Regions from separate parts of the Massilia putida genome, predicted to be linked through region 2. Evidence: riboswitches for the same ligand, from Rfam matches in the RefSeq annotation. Region 2 holds a riboswitch; each other region holds the start of a gene.

Region 1 (10,573 bases), 2.6 Mb from region 2:
AGGTCAGGGCCCGCGTCCTTGTGGCGGTATTGGACCAGCGCGGCGCCGGCGCGCAGCGCCTGTTCCGTCACGTCCAGCAACCGGTCGGTGTCGTCCCAGTTCGGGGTCACCAGGTATAAACCTCGCATGTCTCTGTTCTCCTCAAGGATGGATGCGGCGCGGGATGTGCTGGCCCGGCGCGATCGCGTACGCGTGCGCGAGCGTGCGGTCGCACCAGCGCTGGCCGTGTTCCAGCGCCTGCGCCATCGTGTCGCCCAGCGCCAGGCGGGCCGCGATGCCCGAGGCCAGCGTGCAGCCGCTGCCGTGGAATTCGCCGCGCAGGCGCGGCCAGCGCCACTCCCGCGTTCCCGCCTCGCTCAGCCAGCGGTTGACGACGTCGGCGCCGTCGCCGTGGCCGCCCGTGACCAGCACGTGGGCGCAGGGCAGGGGCGCGCTGCCGTTCGGGACGATACCGAGCGCCGCCGCTTCCGGCAGGTTCGGCACGAGCAGCGTCGTGACGGCCAGCAGCGGCGCCAGCGCCGCCAGCGCGTCGCCGCGCGCCAGGCTGTGTCCGCGGCCGCTGGCCAGCACCGGGTCGAGCACCACGGGCAGATCCGGCCGATGCACACGCAGCATCCGCACGATGCCGGCGATGGCTTCCGCGTTCTCCCGGTTGCCGGGGATGCCGATTTTCACCGCGCGGATCGTCATCGTCTCGGCCAGCAGCACGGCCTGGCGCAGCAGCAGACCGGCGTCGACGGGCACGACTTCGCGCACGGCGTTGTTGTCCTGCACCGTCAGCGCCGTCACCAGCGGCAGCGCGTGCGCGCCCTGGGCGCCGATGGCCTCGATGTCGGCCTGGATGCCCGCGCCGCCGGACGGATCGAGTCCGGCGCACACGAGCACGCAGGGCCGCATGGCCGCGTCCATCAGATGCGGCCCGCCATCGGCGACGACGGCGAGGCCGCGAACCGGCGCGGCATGCGGCCCGCCAGATACGCTTCGCGGCCCGCTTCCACCGCGAGGCGCATCGCGCCGGCCATCCGCACCGGGTCCTGCGCGCCGGCGATGGCGCTGTTCATCAGCACGCCGTCGCAGCCCAGTTCCATCGCGATGGCCGCGTCGGACGCCGTGCCGACACCCGCATCGACGATCACCGGCACCTTCGATTGTTCGATGATCAGCGACAGGTTCCACGGATTGAGGATGCCCATGCCGGAACCGATCAGCGACGCGAGCGGCATGATCGCGGCGCAGCCGATGTCTTCCAGCATGCGCGCCTGGATCGGGTCGTCGCTGCAATAGACCATCACGTCGAAGCCGTCGCGCACCAGTTCGCGCGCGGCGACGAGCGTCTCCGGCATGTTCGGGAACAGCGTCTTCTCGTCGCCCAGCACTTCCAGCTTGACGAGGTTGTGGCCGTTCAGCAGTTCGCGCGCGAGCTGCAGCGTGTACACGGCGTCCTTGGCGTTGTAGCAGCCGGCCGTGTTGGGCAGGATCGTGTAGCGCGACGGCGGCACCACGTCGAGCAGGTTCGGTTCGTTCGCGTGCTGGCCGATGTTGACGCGGCGGATCGCCACCGTGATGATGTCGGCACCGGATGCTTCGGTCGCCGCGCGCGTCTGTTCCAGGTCGCGGTATTTGCCGCTGCCCACCAGCAGGCGCGAGTTGTATTCCTTGCCGGCGATGATCAACGGCCGGTCCGCAGAGGTTGCATTCGTCATGTCATTTCTCCCCAAGGTTGGATGAGGTCGAGATCAGCCGCCGCCGATGGCGCGCACCACGTCCACGCGGTCGCGCGCTTGCAGGGGCGTGTCGCGCCAGCGCTCGCGCGGCACGACCTGCCGGTTCACGGCCAGCGCGAGCTTCTGTCCCGCGAGGCCCAGCGACTCGACGAGGTCGTGCAGGCTGGTCTGCGCGGGTAGCAGGTGCGCGGCGCCGTTCAATTCGATTTCCAGCACGGCGTCACTCCTTGTGATAGAGCTCGGCGCCGCGCTTCATGAACTCGACGGCCTTCACCTGCATGCCCTGTTCCAGCGCGGCGTTGGCAGCGATGCCCTGGCCGGCCGCGTAATCGCGCACTTCCTGGGTGATCTTCATCGAGCAGAAATGCGGACCGCACATCGAGCAGAAGTGCGCCACCTTGGCGGAATCCTTGGGCAGCGTCTCGTCGTGGAAGGAACGCGCCTTGTCCGGGTCCAGGCCGAGGTTGAACTGGTCTTCCCAGCGGAATTCGAAACGGGCTTTCGACAGCGCGTTGTCGCGGATCTGCGCGCCCGGATGGCCCTTGGCCAGGTCGGCCGCGTGCGCCGCGATCTTGTACGTGATGATGCCGTCCTTGACGTCGTCCTTGTCGGGCAGGCCCAGGTGCTCCTTCGGCGTCACGTAGCACAGCATCGCCGTGCCGTACCAGCCGATGTTGGCGGCGCCGATGCCGGACGTGATGTGGTCGTAGCCCGGCGCGATGTCGGTGGTCAGGGGCCCCAACGTGTAGAACGGCGCCTCGTGGCACTGCTCCAGCTGCAGGTCCATGTTCTCCTTGATCAGCTGCAGCGGCACGTGGCCCGGGCCTTCGATCATCACCTGCACGTCGTGCTTCCACGCGATCTGCGTCAGTTCGCCGAGCGTCTTCAGCTCGGACAGCTGGGCTTCGTCGTTGGCGTCGTAGATCGAGCCGGGACGCAGGCCGTCGCCCAGGCTGAACGCGACGTCGTACGCTTTCATGATCTCGCAGATCTCTTCGAAATGCGTGTACAGGAACGATTCCTTGTGGTGGGCGAGGCACCACTTGGCCATGATCGAACCGCCGCGCGAGACGATGCCCGTCAGGCGGTTGGCCGTCATTGGCACGTAGGCGAGACGCACGCCGGCGTGGATGGTGAAGTAGTCGACGCCTTGCTCCGCCTGCTCGATCAGCGTGTCGCGGTAGATTTCCCACGTCAGGTCCTCGGCCTTGCCGTGCACCTTTTCCAGCGCCTGGTACAGCGGCACCGTGCCGATGGGGACGGGGCTGTTCCGGATGATCCACTCGCGCGTCTCGTGGATATGCTTGCCGGTGGACAGATCCATCACGGTGTCGCCGCCCCAGCGCGTGGCCCACGTCATCTTCTCGACTTCCTCGCCGATCGACGACGTCACGGCCGAGTTGCCGATATTGGCGTTGATCTTCACGAGGAAGTTACGGCCGATGATCATCGGTTCCGATTCCGGGTGATTGATGTTGGCCGGCAGGATGGCGCGGCCGCGGGCGATCTCGTCGCGTACGAATTCCGGCGTGATCTCTTTCGGAATGCTGGCGCCGAACGATTGGCCGGGATGCTGGCGGCCCAGCATCTGCGCCATGCGCTTGCCCGTCGGGCCGGCGGCCTCCATCGCGGCGAGATATTCCTGGCGGCGCAGGTTTTCGCGGATGGCGACGTACTCCATCTCGGGCGTGATGATGCCCTGGCGCGCATAGTGCATCTGCGTGACGTTGCGGCCCGGCGCACCGCGGCGCGGCTTGCGCTGCAGGTTGAAGCGCAGCTCGGCCAGCTTCGGATCGTTCAGGCGTTCGACGCCGTAGTGCGACGAAGGGCCGGCCAGTTCTTCCGTGTCGCCGCGCTCGCGGATCCAGTCGGCGCGCAGTGGCGCCAGGCCGGAGCGGATGTCGATGACGGCGTCGGGATCGGTGTACGGACCGGACGTGTCGTAGACCCACACGGGCGGATTCGGTTCATGGCCGAACGACGCCGGCGTGTCGGCCTGGCGGATCTCGCGCATTGGCACGCGGATGTCCGGGCGGCTGCCCGTCACGTAGATCTTGCGGGAATTGGGAAGCGGCGCGACGGCGGCGGCATCGACGGTGGCGCTGGCGGACAGGAATTTCGGATCGGCGTTCAAAGTGCACTCCTTGTTGGTCACTAAGGGGCACTTCTAAACCGTCGCGAACGGCAGCAGTTTTGTCCGAGACGCGCAGCCGTACGCGAGTACAGCGGGCATCGCAGGGAAAAATGCAACGCGCAGCAGGTTCAGGAGTACCCCGGGAGATCGGCGATCCAGCTGGAGGAGGTGCAAAGATGCGGGCAGACGAACGTGCACGCTTAGCTCTGTAGCTTCCCTTCGCTGGCATTATCCAGATCAGGTTCGGAGGGTATTTCTCACCCACGCCGCGTGACGGCGCAGGACCCCTAGCATTGGTGCCGCCCCGGTAAGCCGAAGCGACGGGACGGAGTGTACGCCGGTTTTATGCGCTTGGCAAACAGGAACAGCGAATGTGGATTGGTGCATACTATCGACCAGTATCCAGACCCCACAACGACGAACCGATCCATGGCCATCCTGACCCATCTGCTTCTGTACCCGATCAAATCCTGCGCCGGCATCGCCGTGCGGTCCGCGACCGTGCTCGACTCCGGCCTGTTCGCGCTGGGCGTGCACGACCGTGAATGGATGCTGGTGACGGACGACGGCCAGTTCCTCACGCAGCGCGAGCACCCGCGCATGGCGCTGATCCGGCCGTTGCCGGACGGTGGCAAGCTGCGCATCCATGCGCCCGGCATGGACGAACTGGCGCTGCCGCTCGCGTGGGACGAGGCGGCCGCCAAGCGCACCGTGCAGATCTGGGACGACAAGGTCGACGCCGCCGATTGCGGCGACGCGGCCGCCGCCTGGTTCTCGGCCGTGCTGGCTACGGCCTGCCGCCTCGTGCGCTTCCACCGCGACGTCGTGCGGCCGACGAGCACCAAATGGACGAACGGCGTGGAGGCCCAGACGCGCTTTGCGGACGGCTATCCGCTGCTGCTGATCGGCCAGGCGTCGCTCGACGACCTCAACGCGCGCCTCGTCGCGGCCGGCCGCCATGCGCTGCCGATGGACCGCTTCCGCCCGAACCTCGTCGTCGACGGCCTCGACGCCTGCGAAGAGGATTTCCTCGCCACGCTGACCGTCGGCGGCGTCGAGATCCGTCCGGTGAAGCCGTGCGCGCGCTGCCCGATTCCCTCGATCGACCAGGCGACGGGCATCCCGGGCCCGGACCCGCTCGATATCTTGCAGACCTACCGGGCCAATCCGCGCATGGAAGGCGCGGTGTGCCTCGGCATGAACTGCATCGTGACGGCGGGGGCCGGCGGCGAGCTGCATCTCGGGCAGGAACTGGAAACGGAAATCGCCTTTTAAACGTAGGGTGGACGGGTTTCCCGTCCATGCGTTCATGCGGCGCATGCATACCACGACGCTGATCCGCGCCGTTGCACGCGTGGACGGCGGAGCCTCCACCCTACATGCAGAAACCTCGTGTCAGGCGAACGTGGCGAGCATTTCGTAGGGATAGATGCCGCGCCGGTGGCCGTCGCTGAACGCGAGGTTCAGCGCATAGGCGCCGACCGGCTCGATCGCGGCCAGGCGCACGGCGTTGTCCGCTTCGACTTCGATCCCGGCCCGCCGCTGCGCGCGGCATGCCGAGCACGGGCACAGGGCGCGCAGCCGCGCGTGCGTGATCCGCGCCTCGCTGCCGTCCGGCCAGCGCAGCGCCAGCACGCCCTGCGCGGCGTGGTTCTCGATGGTCGCAGGCAGCGTCGTCATGCGGCCGCCCCGATCTGCTGGAGCGCCAGGCGCACGGACTTGCGCACTTCCGGGTCAAGGTCGTTCTCCGCCGCGCGCAGTGCGGGCAGCGCGGCCGGCGAACCGATCTCGCCCAGCGCCAGCGCCGCTTCCTTTCTCAGGTTGCCGATCGTGTGCGTGAGCGCCGATGTCAAGCCCGGCAGCGCATCCAGGTTGCGCAACCGGCCCAGGCTGCGGGCGGCGCGCAGGCGCACCTGCCAGTACGCGTCGTCCAGCGCCGCGATGAGGGCCGGGGCGGCGTCGCGCAGGCGCAGCTTGCCGAGCGTCGTCGCGGCTTCCTCGCGCACCTGCCAGGCGGGATCTAGCAGCGCCGCCAGCAGGGCGGCCAGCACGGCCGGCGTCTCGTCGGCAAACCCCAGCGCCCCCGCCGCGGCGCGCCGCACCTCCGGCACCGGATCCTGGATCGTCAGCCGCGTCAGCGCATCGACCGCATCGAGACGCTTCAGATAACCCAGCACGGCCACCGCCTCGCGCCGGACGAGCGGATCCGGGTCATCCAGCGCCGCCAAGGCGGGTTTGACGCTGTCGGCCACGCGCAGCTCGCGCACGCCGCGCAGCGCGGCCGCGCGCACGAATGGATCGCCAGTAGCGATGAACGGCAGCAGTTCCCGCGCCGATTCGGGCAGCTTCAGTTCCGACAGGCTCTGCGCGGCGGCCGCGCGCACGCCGGCGTCCTCGTCCGACAGCAGGCGCGCGAGGCCGCGCACGGTGGCCGGCGATTCGAACGCTTCCAGCGCGCGGGCCGCTTCCGTGCGCACGGAAGCGGCATCGTCGCCGAGGGCGGCCAGCAATAGCGGCACGTGGGCGTCGCCGTCCAGGTCGGCCAGGTCGAGCAGGGCGATGCGGCGCACGGTCGCGTCAATATCCCGCAGGCGCAGCGCCAGCGCGGCGAGTTCGGGGTCGTCGTAAAAATCGGAAGTCACGATGTGTCCTTGCATGGCAGAGTTCAGAGAGGGCCCAGTGGGCTCAGGCGCGCCAGCGGCGTGATGCTGGCCTGCGGGTGCAGCAGGTCCAGGCAGTGGCGCTTCAGGCGCGTGAAGTGGTTCGACGTCATCAGGTCGGGATGGCGCGGGCGCTCGAAGTCGAGGCGGATCTCGTCGATGATGCGCCCGGGCCGTGGGCTCATCACCAGGATGCGGTCGGCGAGGAACAGCGCCTCGTCGATGTCGTGCGTGATGAAGATGATGGTCGTGTTCACGCGCGCCCACACGTCCAGCAGCAGTTCCTGCATCTTCAAACGCGTCTGCGCGTCGAGCGCACCGAACGGTTCGTCCATCAGCATGACGCGCGGATGGTTGATGAGGACGCGCGCGATCTCCACGCGCTGCTGCATGCCGCCGGACAGCTGGATCGGATAGCGGTCTTCGAAGCCGGCGAGGCCGACGAGACCCAGCAGATCGCGCGCCCGTTCGCGCCGCTCGCGCCGGCCGACGCCCTGCATCTTGAGGCCGAAGGCGACGTTGTCGAGCACCTTCTTCCACGGGAACAGCGTGTGCTGCTGGAAGACGAGGCCGCGGTCCGGATGCGGCCCCGCGACGGGCGCGCCGTCCACGCGGATGCTGCCGCGGCTGGGCGTCCAGTGGCCGGCCAGCGCGCCGAGCAAGGTCGACTTGCCGCAGCCGGACGGCCCCAGCACGCAGACGAATTCGCCGGGCGCGATGGACAGCGACACGTCCTGCACGGCGTCGAACGCCTGCGCGCCTGCGCCGAGGCGGATGCCGAGCCGGTCGATCTCGATGGCGCCGCCCTGCGCCAGCCGCGCGCGTTCGAACGAAGTGGTCTGGTTCATCGTTTTGTCCTTTGCATGTGGTACCAGGGCATGGCGAGGTCGCCGATCTTCTTCACGAGCGCGCTGCTGCCCATACCGATGATGCCGATGAACAGCATGCCGACGACGATGTCCGGGTAGTTTTGGATCGTGTACGCGGCCCACGTGTAATAGCCGATGCCGAACTGGCCGGAGATCATCTCGGCCGTCACGAGGCAGAACCACGCCGTGCCCATGCCGATCGACAGGCCCGTGACGATGCTGGGCGCGGCCGCCGGCAGGATCACTTCCGTGAAAATGGGGAGGCGGCCGGCGCCGAGGCTGCGCGACGAGGCGACGAGGCGCGGGTCGGCGCCTTCCACGCCGTGGATCGTGTTGAGCAGGATGGGGAACAGCGCGCCGATGAACGTGATGAACACCATCGACAATTCCGACGACGGGAACATCAATATCGCCAGCGGGATCCAGGCGACGGCCGGAATCGGGCGCAGCATTTCCAGCGGCGGCAGCAGCACGTCTTCCAGCACGCGCGAGCGGCCGATGACGAGACCGAGCCCGATGCCGGCCACGCCCGCCGCCGCGAAGCCGGCGAACACGCGCCATACGCTGGCCTTCAGGTGCAGCGCCAGCTTGGGCGATTCCAGCAGCGCGGCGGCCGCGTCGAGCACGTCCTTCGGCGACGGCACGTTCTGGAACGTGACGAGGCCGAGGTTGAGGTGGTGCGTGGCGGCCCACTGCCAGGCCGCCACGCAGGCGGCGAGCGACAGCGCGCGCAGCAGCAGGCGGCCGGCGCGGCCCAGCAGGGCCGGGTCGAGTGTGCGGGGGGCGGTGGTGTCCATGTAGGCTCCTGAGTCACTTGAAACGTAAGCAGCGTCGTTCCCGCCGAGGCGGGAACCCAATTTCTTCGACTTCGAACGCAAAGCTTGGGTCCCCGCCTGCGCGGGGACGACGAGTCATCCGCTGACGGATAACGGAATCAGATCGATTTCCCGCCCTTGAGCGTCTCGAAATCGACCACCTTGCCCTTCACCTTGGCCGCCTGCGTCTGCGCATCCGCCTTCAGCAGATACGCACCGACGTCCTTGCCGTTGCCGTCCACGACGAACCACGCGTCGCCCGCCAGCAGCTTCAGGCCCGAGCCCTGGTCGTGGGCGTACACGGTGCGCACCTTCTTGCCCGCCTGTTCGAGCTTGCGCAGCTCGGCGATCGCGCTCGTCGCGCTCGCGTAGTGGCGCACGAGCGGTTCGCCCTGGACCCAGATCTGCGTGAGGTGGCGGTAGTCGGTGATCGGTTTGCCGGTGACGGCGTCCTTTGCCCTCAACGGCAGCTTGTCGTAGTTCTTCAGCTGCTTGTCGTAATCCAGGCCCGCCTGTTTGAACGCGGTGCGGATGTACGAATCGTCGATGAAGGTGTTCACGTCGATGTCGGCATCCGTGCGCTTCAGCAGGCGCAGGGTCTCGATCGAGGTTTTCACGGCTTGGCGGTATTCCGGCTTCCACGTGAAGTCGCGCGTCTGCAGGCCCACCGGACCGTGGAACAGGTAGTTCACTTCCGCTTCGATGCCGGTGACTTTCGCGATCAGCTCACTGTATTTTTCCGGCTCGGCCGCGATCAGGCGGTCGGCCTCGATGGCGGCGCGCAGGTAGGCGACGACGACCTCCGGATACTTTTTCGCATACGCCGCGTCGACGAGGCTGCCGTGCATCGTGGGCGCCTGGGCTTGCGAGCCGTCGTAGATCTTGCGGGCGAAGCCGCGGTGCGGGAACAGTTCGGCAAAAGGGACGAAGTCGGCGTGCGCGTCGACCTTGTTGCTCTGCAGGGCCGAGCCGGCGACTTCCGGCGCCTGCGTCGTGATGTTCACGTCCTTTTCCGGATCCCAGCCCTGGGCTTTCACGGCGCGCAGCAGCATCCCGTGGGCGGTGGAGGCGAACGGCACGGAGATCGTCTTGCCCTTCAGTTCCGCCAGTGATTGCACGGGCGAGTTCTTCGGCACGACGATGCCGTTGCCGGAACCGAGCGTGCTGCCCGACAGGACGGTGATGAAGAGGCTCTTCTTGCCCGCCTTGGCGTGCGCGGCGCCGTTGAAGGAGCCGGGGAAGTCGGCCATCGAACCGATGTCGAGTTTGCCGGCCACCATCTCGTTCGTCAGCGGCGCGCCCGACGTGAAATTCTTCCACTCGATGTCGTACTTGACGTCCTTGTACTTGCCGTCGTGCGGCAGGTATTTTTCCAGCAGGTGCAGCTCGCGGATCAAGAGGCCGCCGGTGGCGCAGTTGATGGTCGTGTCCTGCGTGCCGATGGCGACGCGGATCGTTTCGGCCGCGTTGGCGCTGCCGAAGGCGAGGAGCAGGGACAGGGCAAGGAATTTCATTGATTGTTCTCCGTAGGATGGTTCAGCGCAACAGATACGGGATATCGACGTGGACGGCGCCGGTCGGGCAATCCTTCTCGCACGGCATGCAGTACCAGCATTCGTCGAACTTCATGTAGGCCTTGCCCTTGACCATGTCGATGGCCAGCACGTCGAGGGGGCATACGTCCACGCACACGGTGCAGCCCTTGTGCGCGATGCATTTGTCGTCGTCGACGGTGACCGGGACGCTGGTGATGTTGATGGTGGTCGGCATGGGTTCTCCTGGTCAGGCCGCGAGGGCCTCGGTCTTGTGCACGCGCAGGCGGCGGTAGGCGTCCTTCTCGCTGTCGTCGAGCGGAACGATGTAGGGCGCGACGGGGCGCTTGAAGCAGGTCATCCGGTCGTCGTCCTTCTTGATCTGCACGTGCACGAACCAGTCGGCATCGTTGCGCTCTCGGTAGTCGACGCGGTTGTGGTACAGGCCCCAGCGGCTCTCCGTGCGGTACAGCGACGCGCGCGCGGCCATCTCGGCGCAGTCGCGGATCGCGTGGATCTCCATCGCGCGCATCAGTTCATGCGGATTCCTCGCCTGCAGGCGATCGAGGTCGGCGCGGATCGTCTCGAAGCGCTGCAGGCCGATCTCCATCTTGCGCGTGACCTTCGGCGGCTGCAGGTAGTCGTTGACCATGCGGCGCAGCTTGTACTCGACCTGGTTCGGCGGCAGCCCGTCCTCGCGCGCCAGCGGCGCCCATACGCGGGCGCGTTCGCGTTCGACCTGGGCCTCGTCGACTTCCGGCAGCGCGTGCGCGGCGCAGTAGGCGGCCGCGCTTTCCCCGGCCAGGCGGCCGTAGACGAAGGCGCCCAGCATGTAGTTA
Region 2 (10,573 bases):
CTGCTTCGCTATTTATCCAGCTCCGCGTAGTGGCGGAAAATCCCTTCCTCGTTGAAGGCCAGCCGCCGCTTCGATTTCAGATAGGCCGCGATGCGCGGCCGCGCGGCCACGCGGTCGTGCAGCGCCATCAACAGCGGATAGCCCGCGTCGATGCGGGCCAGCGCCTTGGGAAAGGCGTAGCGCAGGCCGGCGACGAGCTGGAACAGCGACAGGTCGGCATATGTGACCGCGTCGCCCAGCAGATAGTCTTTCGGTTCCGGCCGGGCCAGCAGGTTCTCGAACCAGTCGAAGAATTTCGGAATGCGCGTGTCGATGAAGTCGGCCGCGCGGCGCTTGGCTTCCGGGCGCTGGTCCTCGTAGTACAGCGACGTGGCGATCGGGTGGTGGGTGTCGTGCGCCTCCGCCACGATGTCGGCGATCGTCAGCTGGATCTGGTTCACCCAATATTTACCCTGCGCATCCTGCGGCGCCAGCCCGTGGCGCTCGCCCAGGAACATCAGGATGTTGGCGGTCTGGCCCACCGTCACGTCGCCCGCCTTCAGGAACGGCGGCGCGAACGACGGGTGGTCGGCGCCGTCCATCGCCGCCATCATGCGCGCCATGCCGCCCGGCTCGCGCGCCACGTCCACGTAGTGCACCCCCGCCTCTTCCAGCGCCAGCCGCACGAATTCGCCGCGGCCCTGGATGCTCGGCCAGTAAAAAAGTTCATACACCATGCCACGCTCCTCAACTTGTTCGGTCTGACTCAATTATTGAGCAGCTTTTCGATGTTCGGCGCGGCAATCGTGCTAGTCTTGCGTCTGGCATGTGCCTGACAAAAGATCAACAAAGAGAGACATGAAGACAACAATAAAAAGAGTGGGGATGCGTTTTCGATGGTGCCGATCTTGATCTGCTGAACGATTTTTTCCCGTTGAGTAATCCCGCCCGCCAGAACGGTGGGGGGACGAGATGAACCACCGATAACGAATCGCCCGGAGCGCACCATGATTTTCGCTCACCTGACCAAACACTGGATGGCCCGTCGTCGCCAGTACAGCCTGTCGTCGTGGATCCTGTGCATCGCGCGCAGCCTGCGCGTGCTGGCGTATTACCGCGACCACCGCGCGCTGTGCCGGCTCGGCGTCTACCGCAACCACGTCGCCGGCTCGGCCAACGACGACCTGTTCCACCACCTCAGCCACCGCGACTACCTCATCAAGGGCCTCAGTCCGCGCCAGCGCGTGCGGGCCGTGCTGAGCCACTACCGTTTCGAGGAAACGACGTTCAACGACGTCTACCTGGACGCCGTCTACGGCCAGCGCTGCCTCCCGCTGTGGCAGCACGAGGCCGAGGGCAGCACCTTCATGATCCAGCTGGAAATGGCGTCGCGCAGCAATGCCGAAGGCGACCTCACCGTCGCGCTCATCGCGGACGGCAAATGCCTGCACCGCCTGTCCTTCAGCTGGCTCGAAGGCGCGATGGTGGGCGTCGACATGCCCATCGTTCCCTTCATCGCGCGCAACCAGGGCCGCTGGATCGATTCCGGCGCCGCGTTCGAAGCGTTCGAGCGCATCTTCCCGAACAACTCGCCCAGCTTCTTCTGCTTCGCGGCCATTCAGGGCATCGCGCTGGCGCTCGGCATGGACAAGGTCGTGGCGATCCGTAGCGAAGCGCACGTCGCCTACGACCCCGACCCGGAAAAACATTTCGCCAACGCGTACGACGGCTTCTGGAGGATCCTCGGCGGCGAGGAAATGCCGGGCCGCGACGGCTATCTGATCGCGCTGCCGTTCTACGTGAAGCCGCTGTCCGAAATGCCGTCCAAGCACCGCAAGCGCGCGGCCCTGCGGCGCGAGCACTGGCGCCTGATCGGCGAATCGTCGCGGTCCGTCGTGCAGCGCCACCTGCTGCACGCGCGGGCGCACGTGGCGCATCCGGCGGCGATTCCCGAGCCGGCCTGAACGTCATCCGGCCGACATCGGCCGGCCGACTGCCACGACGGCTGTCCGTCTGCGCGATAATGATCCTCTGAACAAAACCGGAGGATCATCTTGCACAACTTCGACTTCCACAATCCCACCCGCATCCTGTTCGGCGACGGCCAGATCGAGCGCATCGGGACACTGGTTCCGCCGGAGGCCCGTGTCCTCGTGCTGTATGGCGGCGGCAGCATCCGCGCCAACGACACGTACGACGCGGTGATGGCCGCGCTGGCCGGCCGCACCGTGTTCGAGTTCGGCGGCATCGAACCGAATCCCACTTGCGAAACCCTGTCGGAGGCCATCGCGCTCGTGCGCCGCGAACGCGTGGACTTCCTGCTGGCCGTGGGCGGCGGCTCCGTGATCGACGGCACCAAGTTCGTGGCGGCCGGCGCCCTGCTCGACGCCGATCCGTGGACCATCCTCGAGCAGCACGCGGCCAACGTGCATGCCGCGCTGCCCATCGGCGTCGTGCTGACCCTGCCGGCGACCGGTTCCGAGATGAACGCGGGCGCGGTCATCACGCGCAAGCGCACGCAGGAGAAATTCGCGTTCATTTCGCCCGCCGTGTTTCCGCAGTTCGCCGTGCTCGACCCGACGCGCACCTACACGCTGCCCGCGCGCCAGGTCGGCAACGGCGTCGTCGACGCGTTCGTGCACGTGATCGAGCAATATATGACCGTGCCCGCCCAGGCCAAGGTGCAGGACCGCTTTGCCGAAGGCCTGCTGCTGACGCTCGTCGAGGACGGCCCGCGCGCACTGGCCACGCCGCAAGCGTATGACGTGCGCGCCAACCTGATGTGGACGGCCACGCTGGCCCTGAACGGCCTGATCGGCACCGGCGTGCCGCAAGACTGGTCCACGCACATCATCGGCCACGAGCTGACCGCGTTGTATGGGCTCGACCACGCGCAGACGCTGGCGGTCGTGCTGCCGGCGATGCTGCGCGTGCGCCGCGCCGCCAAGCGGGACAAGCTGCTGCAATACGCGGCGCGCGTATGGGACATCCATGCCGGCGACGAGGACGCGCGCATCGACGCGGCCATCGACCGCACGGAAGACTTCTTCCGCACCATGGGCGTCGGCACGAAACTGTCCGACTACGACCTGGGCCGCGACGCGATCCCGGCCGTGATCGCCGCACTGGAGGCGCACGGCATGACCGCCATGGGCGAGACCGGCGACGTCACGCTGGACGTGGCGCGCGACGTGCTCGAAGGCGCGCTCTAGCCACACCCGTTCCGCGCGTCGGCCGGCGGCGCGCGGAACCATCGGCTTTACAACATGTCTATTAGCAGACGCACCATAAAAAGGCGCGCTGTGCTACACTCGCGCCTTCGCTAGGGGTCCTGGGAGTTCGCTTCCCGGGTGAGAGATACCCTCCGTACCTGATCTGGATAATGCCAGCGAAGGAAAGCGCAACGCAGCTCCCATCCTTGTTTGCCCTTCCCCCGTTGGCTCCGGCTTTTAGAAGAAAGCAGCGTGCCCATCGCGGCGCGAAAACGAGCAAACCATGAACCGTCAATTGAAGTACACCGCAGCCGCGTATGCCATCGCGCAAGCCTTCGTCGCGAACGCGCACGCACAGGACACCACCCGCCCCGTCGCCGAAGTCATCGTGACGGGCAACCGCTTCATCGCCGTCGACCGCGCCAGCGTCGGCGGCTTCGGCGAGGCGTCGCTGTTCGACACCCCGGCCTCCATCACCGCCATCGGCCGCACGCAGATGCAGGACCTGTCGATCCGCTCGACGACCGAGGCGATGCGCTTCGACGCGTCCGTCGCCGACGCCTACAACGCCGTCGGCTATGCCGAACAATTCTCGATCCGCGGCTTCGCCCTGGACAACAACTACAGCTACCGCAAGGACGGCTTCGCGATCCCGGGCGACACCCAGATCCCGCTGGAGAACAAGGAACGCATCGAAGTGCTGAAAGGCCTCGCGGGCCTGACGGCCGGCATCGCCACGCCGGGCGGCATCGTCAACTACGTGACCAAGCGCCCGACGAACACGCCGCTGCGCTCCGCCACCGTGGAGGTGAGCGAACGCGGGACCTTGTACGGCACCGTGGATCTCGGCGGCCGTTTCGACGACCGCCGCTTCGGCTACCGCATCAACGCGTCCAGCGCCGACATCCACCCGTACGTGCGCGGCGCCAACGGCGACCGCCAGTTCGTGTCGGCCGCGTTCGACTGGCAGATCACGCCCGATGCGCTGCTCCAGCTGGACATGGATTACCAGCGCAAGGCCCAGATCACGGCGCCCGGCTTCCAGCTGATCCGCAACGAGGTGCTGCCGACGGGCGTGTCGCCCAAGATGCTGCTGAACGACCAGCCGTGGACGCGCCCCGTCAAGACGAAGGACAGCAACCTGGGCCTGCGCTTCGAATACAAGCTCGCCCCTAGCTGGCTCGCGACCGTGGCCGCCAACAAGCACTGGTTCAAGCGCGACGACTTCACCGCCTTCCCCTACGGTTGCAGCAACGAGGGCGCGGGCTATTATCCGGGCTACTGTTCCAACGGCGACTACGACGTCTACGACTACCAGAGCACGGGCGAGCGCAAGTCGCCGTGGGGCGTGCAGGCGCAGGTGCAAGGCAAGTTCGCGACCGGCATGATCCGCCATGCCCTCACGGTCGGCACCTCGTACTCCGAGCGGCACGACAGCTTCGGCGATTACGTCTACGACTACGTCGGCTACAGCAATCTGTGGCACCCGCTCGTGACGCCGCACGTGGCGGCCACCCGCGTGACGGGCCCCGTGTTCGAGCGCCGCAGCGACGAGGAACGCGCCCTGTTCGCCCAGGACATCGTGAGCCTGACCGACCGGCTGACCGTGCACGCGGGCCTGCGCCACGTCCAGGTCAAGCGCAGCGAATTCGTCGACGAGGCCACCGGCTACGTGCACAGCGACGACTCGTTCCTGCTGCCGAGCGCCGCCCTCGTGTTCAGCCCCGCGCGCGACTGGAACGTGTACGCCGCCGTCAGCCACGGCCTGCAGCACGGCGGCATCGCGCCGATGCAGACGACGAACGAGAACCAGGTGCTGGCGCCGCAGCGTTCGCACCAGGTCGAGATCGGCGCCAAGGCCGCGCTGGACAATGGCATCAACCTGTCGGCCGCGCTGTTCCAGATCCGCCAGGGCCTGGAGTACACGGACGCGCACAACACGTTCGTGCGCAACGGTAAAGAAACCCACCGCGGCCTGGAATTGACGGCGCAGGGCAAGGTCACGCCGGCGCTGGACTGGAGCCTGTCGTTGATGGCCCTGAACACGCGCCAGGAAGGGACTAGCCAGGCAAGCATCGACGGCAAGCGCGTGACGGACGTCCCCGCGTTCAAATCGACGGCGTGGGTGCAGTATGCCGTGGCCGCGGTCCCGGGCCTGAAGCTGGACGGCACGTGGCAGTACTCGGGCAAGAAAGCGTTCGACGTCGCAAACACGGTGTTCGTGCCGGATTACCACGTGTTCGGCGTGGGCGCGTCGTACGGCGTGAAATGGGGCGCGACGAACGTCACGCTGCGCGCGCGGGCCGAGAACCTGTTCGACAAGTTCTACTGGCGCGACGTGACGCCGGAGCTGGGCGGCTACCTGCTGCCGGGGGCGCCGCGGACGTTCAGGGCATCGGCGCAGTTCGATTTCTAACGTAGCCTGCAAACCGTCGTTTCCGGCATTGCCGGAAACGGCTTCCCGCGCAGGCGGAAACCCATACCGAGGCGACTGCGGATATTTAGTATGGGTTCCCGCTTTCGCGGGAACGACCGGTGGGCGGGCCAATCAGTTCTTCCACCTGCCGCAAGCGCGCCTCGAGTTCCCCCGTCAACAACGTGAACGGAATCCCGCGTGCATCGAGCACGTCCAGCAGCTGCGCATGCACCCGCTGCCGCACCTCTTCCGACTCGCGCTGCAGCCCGTCCGGCACCCACGGCAGATCGGGCGCCGCGACGAGCGTCCAGGCATAGTCGTGCGCCGCTTCCAAAGCAAGCAGGTCGGCCGGCACGCGCCCCCAGTAGACGCGGCTGTACACGGCCGTCATCAACGGCGTCGTGTCGACGAACAGGAAGTCCCGCACGCGCGCGTCGTCCGCCAGCACCTGCTCGCGTGCGCGCTGGGTGCGCGCGATGCCGACCTGGTCGTCCTCGCGCGGCACGCGCGCGTTGACCTCCACGAATTCGCGCAGGTATTCCGCCACCCACAGCGTGCCGTAGCGCGCCGCCAGCGCCTGCGCCAAGGTCGACTTGCCCGTCGATTCCGCGCCCAGCAGGGCGATCCGCTTCGGCGTCATCACACGCCCCCGGCCACCGGCACGCCGGCGGGCGGCGCCGCATCGGCACGCGCGGCCGCCGTCCACGCGCGCAGGCCCAGCACGGCCAGCACGACGAACACGGCGTACAGGATCGCCGTCAGGTGCAGGCCCTTGTAGACGTACAGCCCCACGTACAGCACGTCGACGACGATCCACGTGTGCCAGTTCTCGATCTTCTTTTTCGCCGTGAGCAGCTGGCCCAGCAGGCTGCCGGCCGTGAGGAAGCCGTCCATATGCGGCACGTCCGTGTCCGTGAAGGCTTTCAGGAACGCCGACAGCGCGACAAAACCGATGGCCCAGCCGGCCAGCGACGCGATCCAGCCCGGGCGCGTCAGGCGCGTCACGGGCAGCGGCCTGCCCTCGGCGCCGCGCAGCCACTGCCACCAGCCCCAGATCGAGGCGGCGATGAACACGCCCTGCAAGCCGGCGTCGCCGTACAGGCGGGCGCCTGCGAACACGACGCCGTACGTGGCCGACGAGACGATGGCGAAGAACCAGCCCCAGTGATTGCGCAGGATCGTGAGCACGACCGTCGCGACCGACAGGACAAAGCCGAGCAGTTCGAGCGGCGTGGTGGTGAAGCCAAGCAGGACCAGGGTATCGTTCATGGAAGAAGAGATGCGGGCGAGTCGGCGATTATGGAAGGAGCCGGACGTTTATGCAACCCGGCGGACGAGTGTCCGTTTCCGGACACCGTTGCCCGCCGCCGGGCAGTGCGAAGAGCCCACACGCCCTCCTCCTCCAGGGAAACCATGCTGGCACGCGCCTTGCAACACAGGCAGCATCGCAACGCATCGCCGCCAATCATGGACCAGGCCCTCAGTCTCGACATCATCCGCCGCCGCACCCGCCTGCGCGTCGCCGGCACGCTTTTGCTGCTCGGCGGCCTGTGCGCCGGCGCGTGGGGCTTGAACCGCATGCTGCGCCCCGGCGTCTCGGTCGAGGACGTCGTCATCGCGCAGGTCCGGCGCGGCAACGTCGACAACACGGTGGGCGCATCCGGCATCGTCATCCCCGTGCGCGAGGAAGTGGTGGCGAGTCCGGGCGCGAGCCGCGTCGCGAAGGTTCACGCCAAGCCCGGCCAGCCAGTACGGGCGGGCGACCTGCTGCTGGAACTGGACGACCGCGAGATCCGCCTCGCGCTGGAAGCGTTGAAGGAACAACTGGCGCAGCAGGACAACCGCATCGCGACCCTGACGCAGGAACTGCAGCAGAAGCGCACGCAGATCTCAAGCAGCATCGAACTGCTGGAAATCGACCTGCAGGCCGCGCGCGCCACCTTGGAACGCAGCGAGAAGCTGCGCTCGAGCGGTCTCGTATCGGGCGAGAACCTGCTGACGGCGGAACTGAACGTCAAGCGCACGGAGATCCAGCTGCGCCAGCAGCGCGCCCTGCTCGAGGACACGCGCCGCACTACGGCCAGCAACATCGCCGCCGCCGACCTGCAGAAAGCGATCCTGCAAAAGCAGATCGCGCAGCAGGATCAACTGCTGGACCGCACCCGCGTGCGCGCCCCGTTCGGCGGCATGCTGACCTGGCTCGTCGAGGAAGAAGGCGCCAGCGTGGCGGCGGGCCAGCTCGTGGCGCGCGTCTCCGAATCGGACAACTACCGCGTCGAGGCGACCTTATCGGACTTCCACGCGCGCCAGCTCGCGCCAGGGCAGGCCGTGCGCGTGGAACAGAACGGCGAGATCCTGGCCGGCACCGTCCACACGATCCTGCCCGAAATCCAGAACGGCACGATCAAGCTGCTCGTCGACCTGGCCCAGCCCCGCAACGCGCACCTGCGCAACAAGATGCGCGTCGACGTCAACGTCGTCACCGAACGCCGCGCGCACGTGCTCGTGGTCGACAACGGCGCCGCGTTCAACGGACGCGGGCCGCAGCCGGCGTTCGTCGTCGACGGCGATGTGGCGCGCAAGCGGACGGTCACGCTGGGCGCGAGCGACGGCAAGGTGGTCGAAGTCGTCGCGGGCGCGCGCGAGGGCGAGCGGGTGCTCGTCTCGGACATCCGCGCATTCAAGGACCTGGACACCATCCGCATTTCGAATTAAACACAGCGAGGACCTCATGATCAGACTGAACAAAGTCAGCAAGACCTACCGCACGGACAAGGTCGAGACGCTGGCACTGAAGGACATCGATCTCTCCATCGAGCGCGGCGAATTCGTCGCCATGATGGGCCCCAGCGGCTGCGGCAAGAGTACGCTGCTGAACATCATCGGCCTGCTCGACCGGCCCGGCCAGGGCAGCGTGGACATCGACGGCGCCGCCATCGCGTCGTACCGCGACAAGGAAGTGGCGCAGCTGCGCAACCGCATGTTCGGCTTCGTGTTCCAGAGCTTCCACCTGATCCCCGACCTGCGCGTGATCGACAACGTGGAACTGCCCCTGCTCTACCGCAGCGTGTCCGGCGGCGAGCGGCGCCGGCTCGCGCGCGCGGCTTTGGAGCGCGTGGGCCTCGGCGCGCGCATGGACCACTATCCGAACCAGCTGTCCGGCGGCCAGCAGCAGCGCGTGGCGATCGCGCGCGCCATCGTCGGCCAGCCGCATGTCCTGCTGGCCGACGAGCCGACGGGGAACCTGGACAGCAAGATGGGCGCCGAGATCATGGACCTCCTGCTGAAGCTGAACGCCGAAGGCACGACGATCGTGATGGTCACGCACGACGAGATCGACGCCCGCCGCGTCGGCCGCATCGTGCGCGTGTTCGACGGCCAGCTGGTGCAACCGGAGCGCCTCCATGCTGCGTAACTACCTGCTGACCGCGTACAAGGTCTTCATGCGCCGCAAGCTGTTCACGGCGATCAACCTGGCGTGCATCGTGCTGACGCTCGTCGTGCTGATGGTGATCACCGCGCTGCTGCAGACCACGTTCTGGCCGAGCGGCGTGGAAGGCAGGAGCGACCGCTTCCTGCAGGTGTACGGCATCCGCAGCGAGAGCCCGGACGGCAAGAACACGCTCACCACCCTCCTGGGCTACAAGACCATCGACAAATACCTGAAACCGATGACGGGCGTCGAGCGCGTCTCCGCGTTCACGGTTCCGGGCACGGTGTCCGTCTACCAGGGCGACCGCGTCAGCCAGCTCGACATGCGCCGCGTCGACGCCGACTACTGGAAGATCCTCGACTTCCACGTGCTGGCCGGCCGCCTGCCGAACGAGGACGACGACCGGCTCGGGCACCTCGTCGCCGTCGTCAACGCATCGACAGGGCGCCGCCTGTTTCCGGGCGCCGCCGCGGTGGGGCAACGCATCAGCGTGGGCGGGCAGACGTTCGAGATCATCGGCGTCGTCGCGGACGTCATCCACATCAATGCCTACGCCGACATGTGGACACCGCTGACGACGTTTCCGTCGACCGATTACCAGAAGGACCTCACCGGGCCCTTCGCCGCCTTGCTGATGGCGCGTTCGCCGGATGATCTGCCGCGCATCCAGCGCGACGTCGCGCGCATTGCGACGACCTTCGTCAGCGCCGACCCGCGCACCTACCCGACCACGCGGTTCTGGGCCGACAGCAAACTGGATGTGTTCGCGCGCATGCTACTGGGCCGGCAAAGCGTGGCCGACTCCGGTGCTGCGCGGCTGCTGACGATGATCGGTGCCGGCATGCTGCTGTTCATGCTGCTGCCCGCGCTGAACCTCGTCAACCTGAACATGGGACGCATCCTCGAACGCAGCGCCGAGATCGGGGTGCGCAAGGCGTTCGGCGCCACCAGCCTGCAGCTGGCGGGCCAGCTGGTCGTCGAGAACGTGCTGCTGTGCCTCGCGGGCGGCCTGCTCGGCCTCGCGTGCGCACGGCTCGTGCTGTGGTGGCTCGAAGCGTCGCAATTGATTCCCTATCTGGAGGTCGACATCAACCTGCCGGTGTTCGGCTGCGGCATGCTGCTCGCCCTCGTCTTCGGCCTCCTGTCCGGCGCGCTGCCCGCGTGGAAGATGTCGCGCCTCGATCCCGTCCACGCCCTGAAAGGAGCCGCGTGATGCTGCGCCACCTGTTGCGACTCACCTGGAAGCGCAAGTCCAGGAATCTGATGCTGAGCCTCGAGATCCTGCTGGCCTTCGCCATCGTGTTCGGCATCGCCGCGGTCGGCCTGCGCTTCTGGCAGTTGTATCGCGAACCGATCGGCTTCGACGGCATCGACACATGGTCGGTCGCCATGCAGTTCTCCGACATGCCGGCCGATGCGATCTCCCCCGACACCTACGACCTGCTGCGCCGCAGCCTGCTCGAGCTGCCGGAAGTGCGGGCCGTCGGCTTTGCCACCCACGCGCCGTACACCTTGTCCACGTGGACCACCAGC
Region 3 (10,573 bases), 2.2 Mb from region 2:
CCCGAGGACGGCGCCGCCCACGTCGCGTTCTTCGACGCCATGAGCCCGGACGACGTCCGCTACCGCATGTTCGTGCGCGTGCGCGAACTGCAGCCGGCGCAGCTGGCGCGCTTCACGCAGATCGACTACGACCGCGAGATGGCCTTCATCGCCACGCGCACCGGCCCGGACGGCCATCCCGAGACGCTGGGCGTGGGCCGCGTCGTCGCGGATCCCGACAATATGAGCGCGGAATTCGCGGTGACGGTGCGCTCGGACCTCAAGGGCAAAGGGCTGGGCGTCATGCTGATGAATAGACTCATCGCCTACTGCCGTGCGCGCGGCACCCGCGAGATCGTCGGCGAGGCGCTGCCGCAGAACGCGCCCGTCATCGGCCTCGTCAAGAAGCTCGGCTTCACGGTCGGGCCGGTGGACGAGGAAGAGGGCGTGAGGAAGTTCTGGTTGCCATTGCGCTAGGGTCCGTCTGTCTGGATCGGAAGGATGCTTGGCCCAAAGCGGCACGTCAGACCTTCAGCGTAAAAACCGTCGTTCCCGCGAAGGCGGGAACCCTAGCTGAAGTGCCGAATGCAGCCCGTCGAGGGACCGACGGCATTTTTGACCTACAAAATTCGATAACTCTGCAGAGCCGGGCCCTAACGCGTCAGCGCCGGAACCGCACGTCTTCCTGCACGACGGGCGCATCGCCCCGCGCATCCTTGACGCCTTTCGGCTTCTTCGGCTTCTTGGGTTTCTTGACGATGTCGCCGCTCGCCGTCGTCTGCGGCACGCGGTGCTCCGGCTCGAAGCCCGCTTCCTCCTTGCGCTGCAAGGCCTGCTTCGTCAGCGCCTCGATGGCGGCCAGCTGCTGCACTTCGTCCGCGCACACGAGCGAAACCGCGTCGCCCGACGCGCCCGCGCGGCCCGTGCGGCCGGTGCGGTGCACATAGTCTTCCGCCACGATCGGCAGGTCGACGTTGACGACGACGGGCAGTTCCTCGATGTCCAGGCCGCGCGCGGCGACATCGGTCGCGACGAGCACCCGGACCTCGCCCGCCTTGAAGCGGTCGAGCGCGCGCAGGCGGGCGGGCTGCGGCTTGTCGCCGTGGATCGAATCGGCCGCGATGCCTTTCGCTGCGAGCAGGTCGACGAGCTGGTCGACACCCTTGCGCGTCTTTACGAACGCGAGCACCTGGGGCCAGCCGTGGCGCGTCAAGAGGTGCAGGAACAGCTCCGGCTTGCGCTTCTTGTCGACCGGGACGATCCATTGGCGGATCGCCTTGACCGTCGTGTTGCGCGGCGTGGCCTCGATGCTGACGGGGGCGATCAGGAGCTTCGTCGCCAGCAGGCGGATCGGATCGGAGAACGTCGCCGAGAACAACAAGGTCTGGCGGCGCTTGGGCAGCAGCGCGAGCAGGTTGTCGATGTCGCGTGAGAACCCGAGGTCGAGCATGCGGTCCGCCTCGTCCAGCACGAGCGTCTGCACCTGGTTGAAGCGCACGGCGTTCTGGCGCTGCAGGTCGAGCAGGCGGCCGGGCGTGGCGACGAGGACGTCGACGCCTTTACGGAGCCGCATCATCTGCGGATTGATGCTGACGCCGCCGTACGCGACCATCGTGCGCAGCGGCAGCCCGGCCGCATAGGCGCGCACGCTCTCGTGCACCTGCTCGGCCAGTTCGCGCGTCGGCACGAGGATCAGCGAGCGCGCAGAATTGCTGGCGACCTCTCCACCATCCGTCACGAGGCGCTGCAGCAGCGGCAGGGCGAAGCCGGCCGTCTTGCCGGTGCCCGTCTGGGCGGCGGCCATGACGTCGCGTCCGGCCAGCACGGCGGGAATCGCCTGCGACTGGACGGCGGTGGGCGTGTGATAGGACAGCGAGGCGAGGGTGCGCGTGATCTGGTCGATCAGGCCGAGCGAAGCGAACGACATGGTGGCGAAAGCGGGGTTGGAAAAGGCGACAGTGTAACCTGTCGGGGAAACGAGGCGCGAAACGCCTACCATCAACCTCATCATCACATCGCCCATGTCGCATTTATTGTTCAGGCAAGCCGTCAGCGCCGATATCCCCGCCATGTCGCAGATCCGGTTGGCGGTCACCGAAAATGTCTTGTCGGACCCGGCGCGAATTACCGCCGACATGTACGAGGACTATCTGGAACGGTCGGGACGTGGCTGGGTCGCGGAATGCGGGGGCGAGATCGTCGCGTTTTGCTACGCGGACAAGGTCAACGCTTCCGTCTGGGCATTGTTTGTCCGGCCGGGCCATGAGGGACGAGGACTCGGCAAAGCATTGCTCAAGCAGGCGGTGGACTGGCTATTCCAGGCGGGGCATGAACGTGTCCATCTGACGACCGGCGCCAATACGCGAGCGGACAAGTTCTATGCCGCGCAAGGTTGGGATCGTAGGCCCGTCGGGGCTTCCGACATCGGGTATTCGCTGTCGGCCGTCCGCGAAAACACGCCGGTCGTCACGCGGCCGCGCCGGTGAATGCGAAGTCGACGTCCGGCTCGCGCCCCGACACGATGTCCGCGACGGCCCGTCCCGACCCGCAGCCCATCGTCCAGCCGAGCGTGCCGTGGCCCGTGTTCAGGTACAGGTTCGCAAAGCGCGTGCGGCCGATGTAGGGCACGTTCGACGGCGTCAGCGGGCGCAGGCCGGCCCAGTACGTCGCCGCGTCGTAGTCGCAGGCGCCGGGGAACAGGGCGCGCACGCGCCGCGTGATGGCCTCGCAGCGCACCGGGTTCAGGTCGCGCGTATAACCGTTCAGTTCGCACGTGCCGGCCACGCGCAGGCGCGACCCGAGGCGCGAGAAGACGAGCTTGTGGCCGTCGTCCGTCAGCGACACGGTCGGCGCGGCGTCCGGGTCCAGAACGGGGTAGGTCGCGGAATAGCCCTTGCCGGGATAGATCAGCAGCCGGATGCCCAGCGGCGCGAGCAGGCCGGCGGAAAAACTGCCCAGGGCGACGACGACGGCGTCCGCACGGAGCGTCCGGTGCCGGCCTTCGTCATCGATGATTTCCACGCCGTTGACGCGGTCGCCCTCGGCCTGCAGGCGCGTGACCGTCGTGTCGTAGCGGAAGCGGATGCCGGCCGCCACGCCGCGCGCGGCCAGTTGCGACGTGAACCGGTACACGTCGCCCGATTCGTCGCTGGCCGTGAAGTCGCCGCCCACGAGATTGCGGCGATTGGCCCCCAGCGCCGGTTCGATCCGGACGACCTCGTCGGCGTCGACGGTCATGCGCGGGCAGCCCAGGTCGCGCATCGCGGCGGCCGCGCGGCAGGCGCGCTCGAATTCACGTTCGTCCGTGTAGAAGTGAAGAATGCCGCGCGTGAGACAGTCGTAGTCGATGTTCGTGCGCGCGCGCAGCGCCTGCAGGCTGCGGCGGCTGTAGTCGGCCATGGCGACGATCTGGCGCAGGTTGGCGGCGACGCGGCCCGGTGCGCACTCGCGCACGAACTGCAGGCACCAGCGCCATTGCAGCGGATCGGCGCGCAGCCGGAACAGCAGCGGGGCGTCTTCCCGCCCCAGCGCTTGCACGACCTTGAGCAGGCCGGCGGGCGTGGCCCACGGTTCCGCGTGCGACACCGAGATCTGGCAGCCGTTCGCGAAACTCGTCTCCTGCGCGGGGCCGGGTTGGCGCTCGATCACCGTGACGTCGTGGCCGGCCTCGCGCAAATACCAGGCGGTCGCGGTGCCGACGACGCCGGCGCCCAGGACGATGACGTTCATCGGCGCACCGCGGCGGATCGACTGGACGTCGTAAACACAGGAAATTGCATGCCGCTCCTCGTTGGCGTCGTGGTGACGGGCGGAGCCGGCAAAGGAGGACAGGACCCGGATGACCCGGTATCCGCATGCTTCCCTTCGCTGGCATTACCCAGATCAGGTTCGGAGGGTGTTTCTCACCCGCGGGCCGCGGTTGCGGCTGCAGGACCCCTAGCGTTGCCTTATGGCAGGGAGAATTTTAACCGGTTCGCGGCATGCCGGTAAAGCGGCCTGAGGATGTGACGCGGCGCCGGCGCGCGCGGACGCGGCCGGAGAGGGACGGCGTGCGCGGCGGGCGCGTCAGGCCGTGGCGACGGTGGCTGCGGCCAGGGCGACGGTCGGTTTCACCGGTTCGCGCCGATCCTGGCAGGTCACCAGCATGAGGCAGGCCAGGAGTAGCAGGCTCCAGCGTGTACGATGGTGTTTCATCGCGCTCTCCTTTGGCCGCATCGTAGTCCAACGCCGCCACACGCGGCGCGCCGCTGGCGACGGTCAGAACTTGTAGCCGATGCTCACGCGCACGACCGGATACAGCTTGGTCGAATTCATGTCGTCGCGCAGGAGCTGGCGTTCGACGGCGACGTCGCTGGCGAGCGCCTTGCACACCGTTTGCGACGTCGTGCAGCCGATGCTGGCCAGCTGGACGTTCGGATTGCCCTGGTAAAACACGCCGAGATCGATGTTGCTGGTCCAGCGCGAATTCGGCGCCAGCGCATTGCCCCAGCCGATGCCGGCATAAGGCGCGGCCTTGCGGTAATCGATGCGGCCGGTCAGCAGGCCGACGTCGGCAGCCGAATAGAGGTTGCCGTTGATGGCGTAGGCGCCGGCGCCGTTCGGCCTGGCCTTGGCGTTGAATTTGTTGCCGTTGTAGACGAGGCCGCCCGTCAGGTGGAAGTTGCTGCCTTCGTTCAGGTACCAGTCGAACAGGACGTCGAACGTCTGCAGCTTGCCTTTGATGTCGTAGTCGACCTGGCCCGACGTCTTGCTGAAGTTGTGCTTGAAGTAGTTGGCGCCGAAGCGGCCGTTCAGATAGGTTTCCATCGGCACGACGACGTGGAAGCCCACGCCGGTGGTGCCGACGTCGGCCGTTGCGCCGACCTGCGCGTTGGCGGAGGCTGCCGCCAGCAGGGCGGCCGCGGCCAGCACGGTATGTTTCGCGAACATCGAATGACCTTTCAATGATAGAGCGGGCGATTGTAGCCGGGTGCTTGCTCCATGGGGAAATGTCACGATCCGGTTTGTTGTAATCCCGCCCGGAACGACAATGTAAGCATGTGTTGCAGCGAATTGCACGTAACATTTCGTTTGATAAACTCAACACAAACATTACAAAGAGGTCATCCTATGAAATCCCTGATCCTTGGCGCCGCGCTGTGCGCGGCCGCTTTCCCGGCCCTGGCTCAGACGAATGTCTCCATCAGCGTCGGCCAGCCCGGCTTCTACGGCCGTGTCGATATCGGCGACTTCGTGCCGCGCCCCGTCGTGTACGCGCCGCAACCGGTGATCATCACGCCGGCGCCGCAGTACATCGCGGAACCCGTCTACCTGCGCGTGCCGCCGGGCCATCGCAAGCACTGGGCCAAGTTCTGCGGCCGCTACGGCGCGTGCGGCCGTCCGGTGCTGTTCGTGCGCGACGAGTGGTACACGAACACCTATGTGCCGCGCTACCGCGAGCATTTCGGCGATCGCGACGGCTACCGCGGCGGTCCGCGCGAGGTGCGCGTCGTCGAGCGCGTGGAATACCGCGACGGTCGTGGCGACGGCCACGACGGCCGTGGTCATGACGAGGGCTGGGAACACGGCCGCGGCCATGGCGAAGGCCACGGCAACGGCCATGGCCACGGCCATGACCGCGACTGATCCGTGACGGGCGGTTGCGCCGCCCCGTAGTAGACTGTCTGCGTGAGCCCGGCAGCGGGCGCGACCGACGGAGGCAGGCTTGCAGAGCGATATCGTGATCGTGGGCGGCGGGGCGGGCGGATTGGAACTCGCCTGCAAACTGGGCCGCAAATTCGGGCCCGACAAGGTGACGCTGGTCGACAGCCGGCTCTACCACGTGTGGAAGCCGTCGCTGCACGAGGTGGCGGCCGGCACGCTGGACATCCACCAGGAAGGCCTGTCGTACCAGATGCTGGCGCACGATCGCGGCTTTACCTTCGTGTACGGTGCCATGACGGCGCTCGACGCGACCGCGCGGCACATCACGATCGCTCCCGTCACGGCAGGCGCCGACGGCGAGGAAGTGCTGCCGCAGCGCACGCTCGGTTACCGCTCGCTCGTGATCGCCGTCGGCAGCACGTCGAATTATTTCGGCGTGCCCGGCGCGCGCGAACATACGATTTCCCTGAATGCCACCGAGGACGCCGAGCGGTTCCGCCTGCGCCTGCTGCGCCTGCTCGCCCAGGCCGAGCAGCAGAAGGAGGACGGTACGGGCGACAGCGGCCTGGACATCGTCATCATCGGCGGCGGCGCCACGGGCGTCGAGCTGGCGGCGGAATTGCGCGAGGCATCCGGCGCGTACGCCGCCTATGGCTTTCGTCGCTTGCAGGTGAAGCGCGACGTGCGCATCACGCTGCTCGAAGGCGCGCCCCGCATCCTGGCGCCGCTGCCGGAACGCGTGTCGGCCGCGGCCCTGCGCCTGCTGGACGAGCGAGCCATCCGGGTCGTGACGGATTGCCGCGTCAGCCGGATCGACAAGCACGAGGTCAGCGACAGCAAGGGCAATGTCTATCCGGTCGACCTGTGCGTGTGGGCCGCGGGCATCCGCGCGCCGGAATTCCTCGGCTCGCTCGGCTTGCCGGTCGCCAAGGGCGGCCAGATCGAAGTCGACGGGCATTTGCGCGTGAAAGGCGTGCCCGACGTGTACGCGCTGGGCGATTGCGCCGCCTGCACGGACGGCAACGGCAAGCCGGTGCCGCCCCGCGCCCAGGCCGCGCACCAGCAGGCCGACTATCTGCTGAAGACCTTCGTCAGCCTGGCCGCCGGCCAACCGCCGCGGAACGACCCGTATGTGTACCGCGATTACGGGTCGCTCGTGTCGATCGGCCGCGAGACGACGGTCGGCAATCTGATGGGGTCACTGCGCGGCGCGAGCCTGTTCGTGGAAGGCTTCATGGCGCGCATCATGTACATGAGCCTGCACCTGATGCACCACAAGGCCGTGCTGGGTTCGCTGCGCACGGGCCTGATGGCGCTGGGACGTTTCCTGATCCGCAGGACGACGCCGATCGTGAAGCTGCACTGAGCGCCGTTCAGGCGCCTTGCCTGGGCAGGATCAGCGTCAGCGCCGTGCCTTTGCCATCCGGCCCGGGGCCGAGGGTCAGCGTGCCTTTCAACACGCGCGCGCGTTCGCGCAGCATGCGCAGGCCGTGGCAGCTCAGGGAGGGGGATACGCCGGTGCCGGGGCCGACGCCGTCGTCGCGGATGGTCAGCATGGTCTGGTCGCCGTCGTCGTCGAGGATGACGTCGACCATCGTCGCCTGGGCGTGCTTGGCGACGTTGCGCAGGCCTTCCTCGGCGCAGCGCAGCAGCGCGACGCCCTGGGCGCGCGTGTAGTCGGGATCGTCGTCGGGCAAGCTGGCTTTCGCCTTGATGCCGTGCTCGCGGCCCCATTCCTGGACCAGTTCCGCGATGGCCGCCTTGGGGCCGAGGAACTCCAGCTTGTCGTTCCAGAGCGCCAACTGCATCTTGCGGTTGGTCTCGATGATGTTGTTCAGCAGTTGCTTCATTTGCGCGGCGCGGTCGCGCTGCGGTTGCTCCTGCAAGTGTTGCGACAGCAGGGCCAGGTGCATCGTCAGCGCCGTCATCGACGAACCGAGGCTGTCGTGCAGCCGGCGGGCCAGCTGACGCCGGTCTTCGTCCCAACAGGTCGTCAGGTGGGCCAGGAGTTCGGCCAGCTCGGCGGCGCGCGCCGCATGCTGGCTGTCTTCTCCGGAATCCGGCGGATGAGCTTCCGAAACTTTCATGAAGGCAACCAAATTATGTTTCTCGGGATGATACAACAGCTTGAGCCGGGACGGCGCAGGAATCGTCTTTGTGAGTTCCCGTACAGTCCGATGTTGCATTTCGCGCGAAGCTGTGGCCTGACAACCCCCACGTAAGGAGTATCACATGAGCACGAGAACGCAATCCGGCGCGCACACCGGCACCCAGTCGAACGCCATGGCCGCCGGCCAGGACGCCATCGCCCTCCTGATCGCGGACCACCGCGAAGTCGCGGACATGTTCGAGCAGTTCGACCAGCTGGGCGACCGCGCCACGACCAGCAAGGAAAAGCTGAAGGACAAGATCTGCAAGGCGCTGATCGCCCACACGACGATCGAGGAGGAGATCTTCTATCCGGCCGTGCGCGAAAAGATCGAGGAGGGCGAGGACATGGTCGACGAGGCCGTCGTCGAGCACGCGGCGGCGAAAGACCTCATCAAGCAGCTGCAGGAAATGGCGCCGGACGACGAGCTGTATGACGCGAAGGTGAAAGTGCTCGGCGAACAGATCGATCACCACGTCAAGGAAGAAGAGAAGGAGATGTTCCCGAAGGTCAAGAAGAGCGGACTCGACCTGCTCGCGCTGGGCCAGGAAATGGCCATGCGCAAGCAGGAGCTGATGTCGACGCTGTAACTCCCGCCCTCAGCCGGCCGCGGCCGGCTGGGCCTGCGGCAGCCCCTCGCCGGTCGAGCGGGCTGCCGTGCCGGCCAGCTGGTCGAGCAGGGCGTTCAATTCGACGGGCTTGACGAGGTGCAGGTCGAAGCCCGCTTCCAGCACGCGGCGCTGGTCTTCCTCCAGGCCGTAGCCCGTCAATGCGATCAGGCGGAGCGCTCGCATCGACGGGTCCTGCCGGAGGCGCCGCGCCACTTCATAGCCGTCGATGCCGGGCAGGCCGATGTCGACGAGGGCGACGTCCGGCTGTTCCGCGCACGCGAGGCGCACGCCTTCCAGGCCGTCGCCGGCCTGCAGCACCGGATACCCGAACGAGGTCAGCATCGTGGCCATCATCTCGCGGCCATCGTCATTGTCTTCGATCAGCAGCACCTTGGGCTTGCCGGCTGCGGGCGCGGCGGCGCGCGCCGGCGTATCGGCCGCCGCGGCCGGTTCGGCGCGCGGCAGGCGGATCTCGAACGTGCTGCCGCTGCTGTTGCCCGGGCTGCTGGCGCTGACCGTGCCGCCATGCAGTTCCACGAGGCGCCGCACGAGCGACAGGCCGATCCCCAGGCCGCCCTGCGAGCGGTCGATCGAGATCGCGCCCTGCACGAACACGTCGAACACGTGCGGCAGCAGGTCGGGGGCGATGCCCACGCCGGAATCGCTCACGCGCAGCACGATGTCCCCATCGCTCTCCAGGACCGCGATGTCGATGCGGCCGCCGGCCGGCGTATATTTCAGGGCGTTGTCGATCAGGTTCGTCGCGATCTGTTCGAGCCGGGTGGCGTCGCCGTCGACCCAGCCCGGCGCCAGCTGCGCGTCGATGTCGTAGCCGGCCGTGCGGCCGGTGGCGCGGAACGTGTCGAGGCAGCTCGATACGAGCGTGGCGATGTCCAGGCGCTTGCGCGACAGCAGGATCTTGCCCGACATGGCGCGCGACAAGTCCAGTAAATCGTCGACGATGCGCGACAAATGCTGGCTCTGGCGCTGGATGATCAGGCGGGCGCGCCCGGCGGAATCGGGCCCGACGCCCGGCATCCCCAGCAGCGACGACGCGCTGCTGATGGCGGACAGCGGATTGCGCAGTTCGTGGCCCAGCATCGCGAGGAATTCGTCCTTGGCGCTGCTCTTGCGCTCGGCCGCGCGCCGCTCTTCCATTTCGCGCACGAGGCGTTTATTCGTCGCGGTGAGTTCGGTCGTGCGCTGCGACAGTTTCTCGGCCTGCCGCTTGAGCTGTTCGTTCTTCGTCGCGAGCGCCACGAACACCTGCACCTTGGCGCGCAGCACTTGCGGGATCACGGGGGTGAACAGGAAGTCGGCGGCGCCGCGCTGGTAAGCCTTCAGGCGGTCGATCTCGTCGGCGAGGAAGGCCGTGACGAAAATGATCGGGATGTCGGCCGAGCGGGGGCGCAGGTGGATTGCCTCGGCGGTCTCGAAACCGTCCATGCCCGGCATATTGACGTCCAGCAGGATGACGGCGAAATCGTGACGGAGCACCTGGCGCAATGCGTCTTGTCCCGAGCGCGCGGACAAGACCTCGTAATTGCTTTCGTCGGCCCATTGCTCCAGCAGGCTCGTCAATGCAAGCAGGCTGGCGGCATCGTCGTTGACGACGAGGATCTTAGGTTTTTCGGTGAGGGACACGGCGTTTGAACAGGGGCTCGGTACACGTATTCACAGGCTCTTCAGAATATCAGAGCATGCCGCTTTGCAAAATAAATTGATAAAAACTGTTGCAATTCGTCATGATAGCACGGCCCGTCCATACTCAAAAATCAATCGTGCGCGGCTACCGGCGGGGCATCGTTCGCTGCCGCACATACCTTGTCAAGACCGTATGCCATAGTGGGAACATGTCAGGGTGCCACATGAAAGGACAGACATGAATATCCAAATCATCGTTAACGACACGCATCACGATAAATGCTTCCGTGAACTGGTCAACGAACCGGTGACGGCGCTGCGCGACGTCACGCAGCAGCAGGCGGACGCGCTGCGCGATGCGTTCGGCATTCGTACGATCGCCGACCTGGCCGAGCTCAAGGTGGTCAAATGGGCACGCGCGATCCGCACGATGGCGTCTGCCGAAGCCGAACCGCGCGAAGCCGTTGCCAAGGAAACCTTGCTCGACGATGCCGTGGAAATGACCTTCCCGGCCAGCGACCCGGTCTCCGTCACATCGAGCATCACC

The links. Region 2 has a riboswitch for thiamine pyrophosphate ahead of BVG12_RS10800 (TonB-dependent siderophore receptor). Riboswitches for the same ligand answer to the same signal wherever they lie in the genome.
Region 1: it holds a riboswitch for thiamine pyrophosphate, as region 2 does, so the genes downstream of both, thiC (phosphomethylpyrimidine synthase ThiC) here and BVG12_RS10800 (TonB-dependent siderophore receptor) in region 2, are expected to answer to the same signal.
Region 3: it holds a riboswitch for thiamine pyrophosphate, as region 2 does, so the genes downstream of both, BVG12_RS31985 (D-amino acid dehydrogenase) here and BVG12_RS10800 (TonB-dependent siderophore receptor) in region 2, are expected to answer to the same signal.

Annotation. Positions count from the first base shown of each region.
Region 1 covers NZ_CP019038.1:4,500,884-4,511,456, forward strand. The annotation lists gene thiE (thiamine phosphate synthase) at 1-128, opposite strand, end outside; gene thiD (bifunctional hydroxymethylpyrimidine kinase/phosphomethylpyrimidine kinase) at 142-897, opposite strand; gene BVG12_RS22190 (thiazole synthase) at 909-1,703, opposite strand; gene thiS (sulfur carrier protein ThiS) at 1,737-1,940, opposite strand; gene thiC (phosphomethylpyrimidine synthase ThiC) at 1,945-3,858, opposite strand; TPP riboswitch at 4,056-4,157, opposite strand; gene BVG12_RS22205 (MOSC domain-containing protein) at 4,288-5,133, shown strand; gene BVG12_RS22210 (DUF971 domain-containing protein) at 5,254-5,538, opposite strand; gene BVG12_RS22215 (HEAT repeat domain-containing protein) at 5,535-6,500, opposite strand; gene BVG12_RS22220 (ABC transporter ATP-binding protein) at 6,524-7,366, opposite strand; gene BVG12_RS22225 (ABC transporter permease) at 7,363-8,184, opposite strand; gene BVG12_RS22230 (ABC transporter substrate-binding protein) at 8,322-9,716, opposite strand; gene BVG12_RS22235 (4Fe-4S dicluster domain-containing protein) at 9,739-9,972, opposite strand; gene BVG12_RS22240 (fumarate reductase/succinate dehydrogenase flavoprotein subunit) at 9,985-10,573, opposite strand, start outside.
Region 2 covers NZ_CP019038.1:1,916,228-1,926,800, forward strand. The annotation lists gene BVG12_RS10785 (glutathione S-transferase) at 9-716, opposite strand; gene BVG12_RS33995 (hypothetical protein) at 746-988, opposite strand; gene BVG12_RS10790 (DUF535 family protein) at 987-1,943, shown strand; gene BVG12_RS10795 (iron-containing alcohol dehydrogenase) at 2,034-3,191, shown strand; TPP riboswitch at 3,294-3,393, shown strand; gene BVG12_RS10800 (TonB-dependent siderophore receptor) at 3,475-5,607, shown strand; gene BVG12_RS10805 (AAA family ATPase) at 5,693-6,247, opposite strand; gene pnuC (nicotinamide riboside transporter PnuC) at 6,247-6,876, opposite strand; gene BVG12_RS10815 (efflux RND transporter periplasmic adaptor subunit) at 7,075-8,322, shown strand; gene BVG12_RS10820 (ABC transporter ATP-binding protein) at 8,339-9,022, shown strand; gene BVG12_RS10825 (ABC transporter permease) at 9,012-10,253, shown strand; gene BVG12_RS10830 (ABC transporter permease) at 10,253-10,573, shown strand, end outside.
Region 3 covers NZ_CP019038.1:6,691,370-6,701,942, forward strand. The annotation lists gene BVG12_RS31970 (bifunctional acetate--CoA ligase family protein/GNAT family N-acetyltransferase) at 1-456, shown strand, start outside; gene BVG12_RS31975 (DEAD/DEAH box helicase) at 641-1,906, opposite strand; gene BVG12_RS31980 (GNAT family N-acetyltransferase) at 2,001-2,465, shown strand; gene BVG12_RS31985 (D-amino acid dehydrogenase) at 2,446-3,708, opposite strand; TPP riboswitch at 3,822-3,927, opposite strand; gene BVG12_RS35580 (hypothetical protein) at 4,045-4,173, opposite strand; gene BVG12_RS31990 (hypothetical protein) at 4,237-4,908, opposite strand; gene BVG12_RS31995 (hypothetical protein) at 5,089-5,604, shown strand; gene BVG12_RS32000 (NAD(P)/FAD-dependent oxidoreductase) at 5,684-6,988, shown strand; gene BVG12_RS32005 (sensor histidine kinase) at 6,996-7,709, opposite strand; gene BVG12_RS32010 (hemerythrin domain-containing protein) at 7,855-8,361, shown strand; gene BVG12_RS32015 (response regulator) at 8,371-10,026, opposite strand; gene BVG12_RS34770 (hypothetical protein) at 10,265-10,573, shown strand, end outside.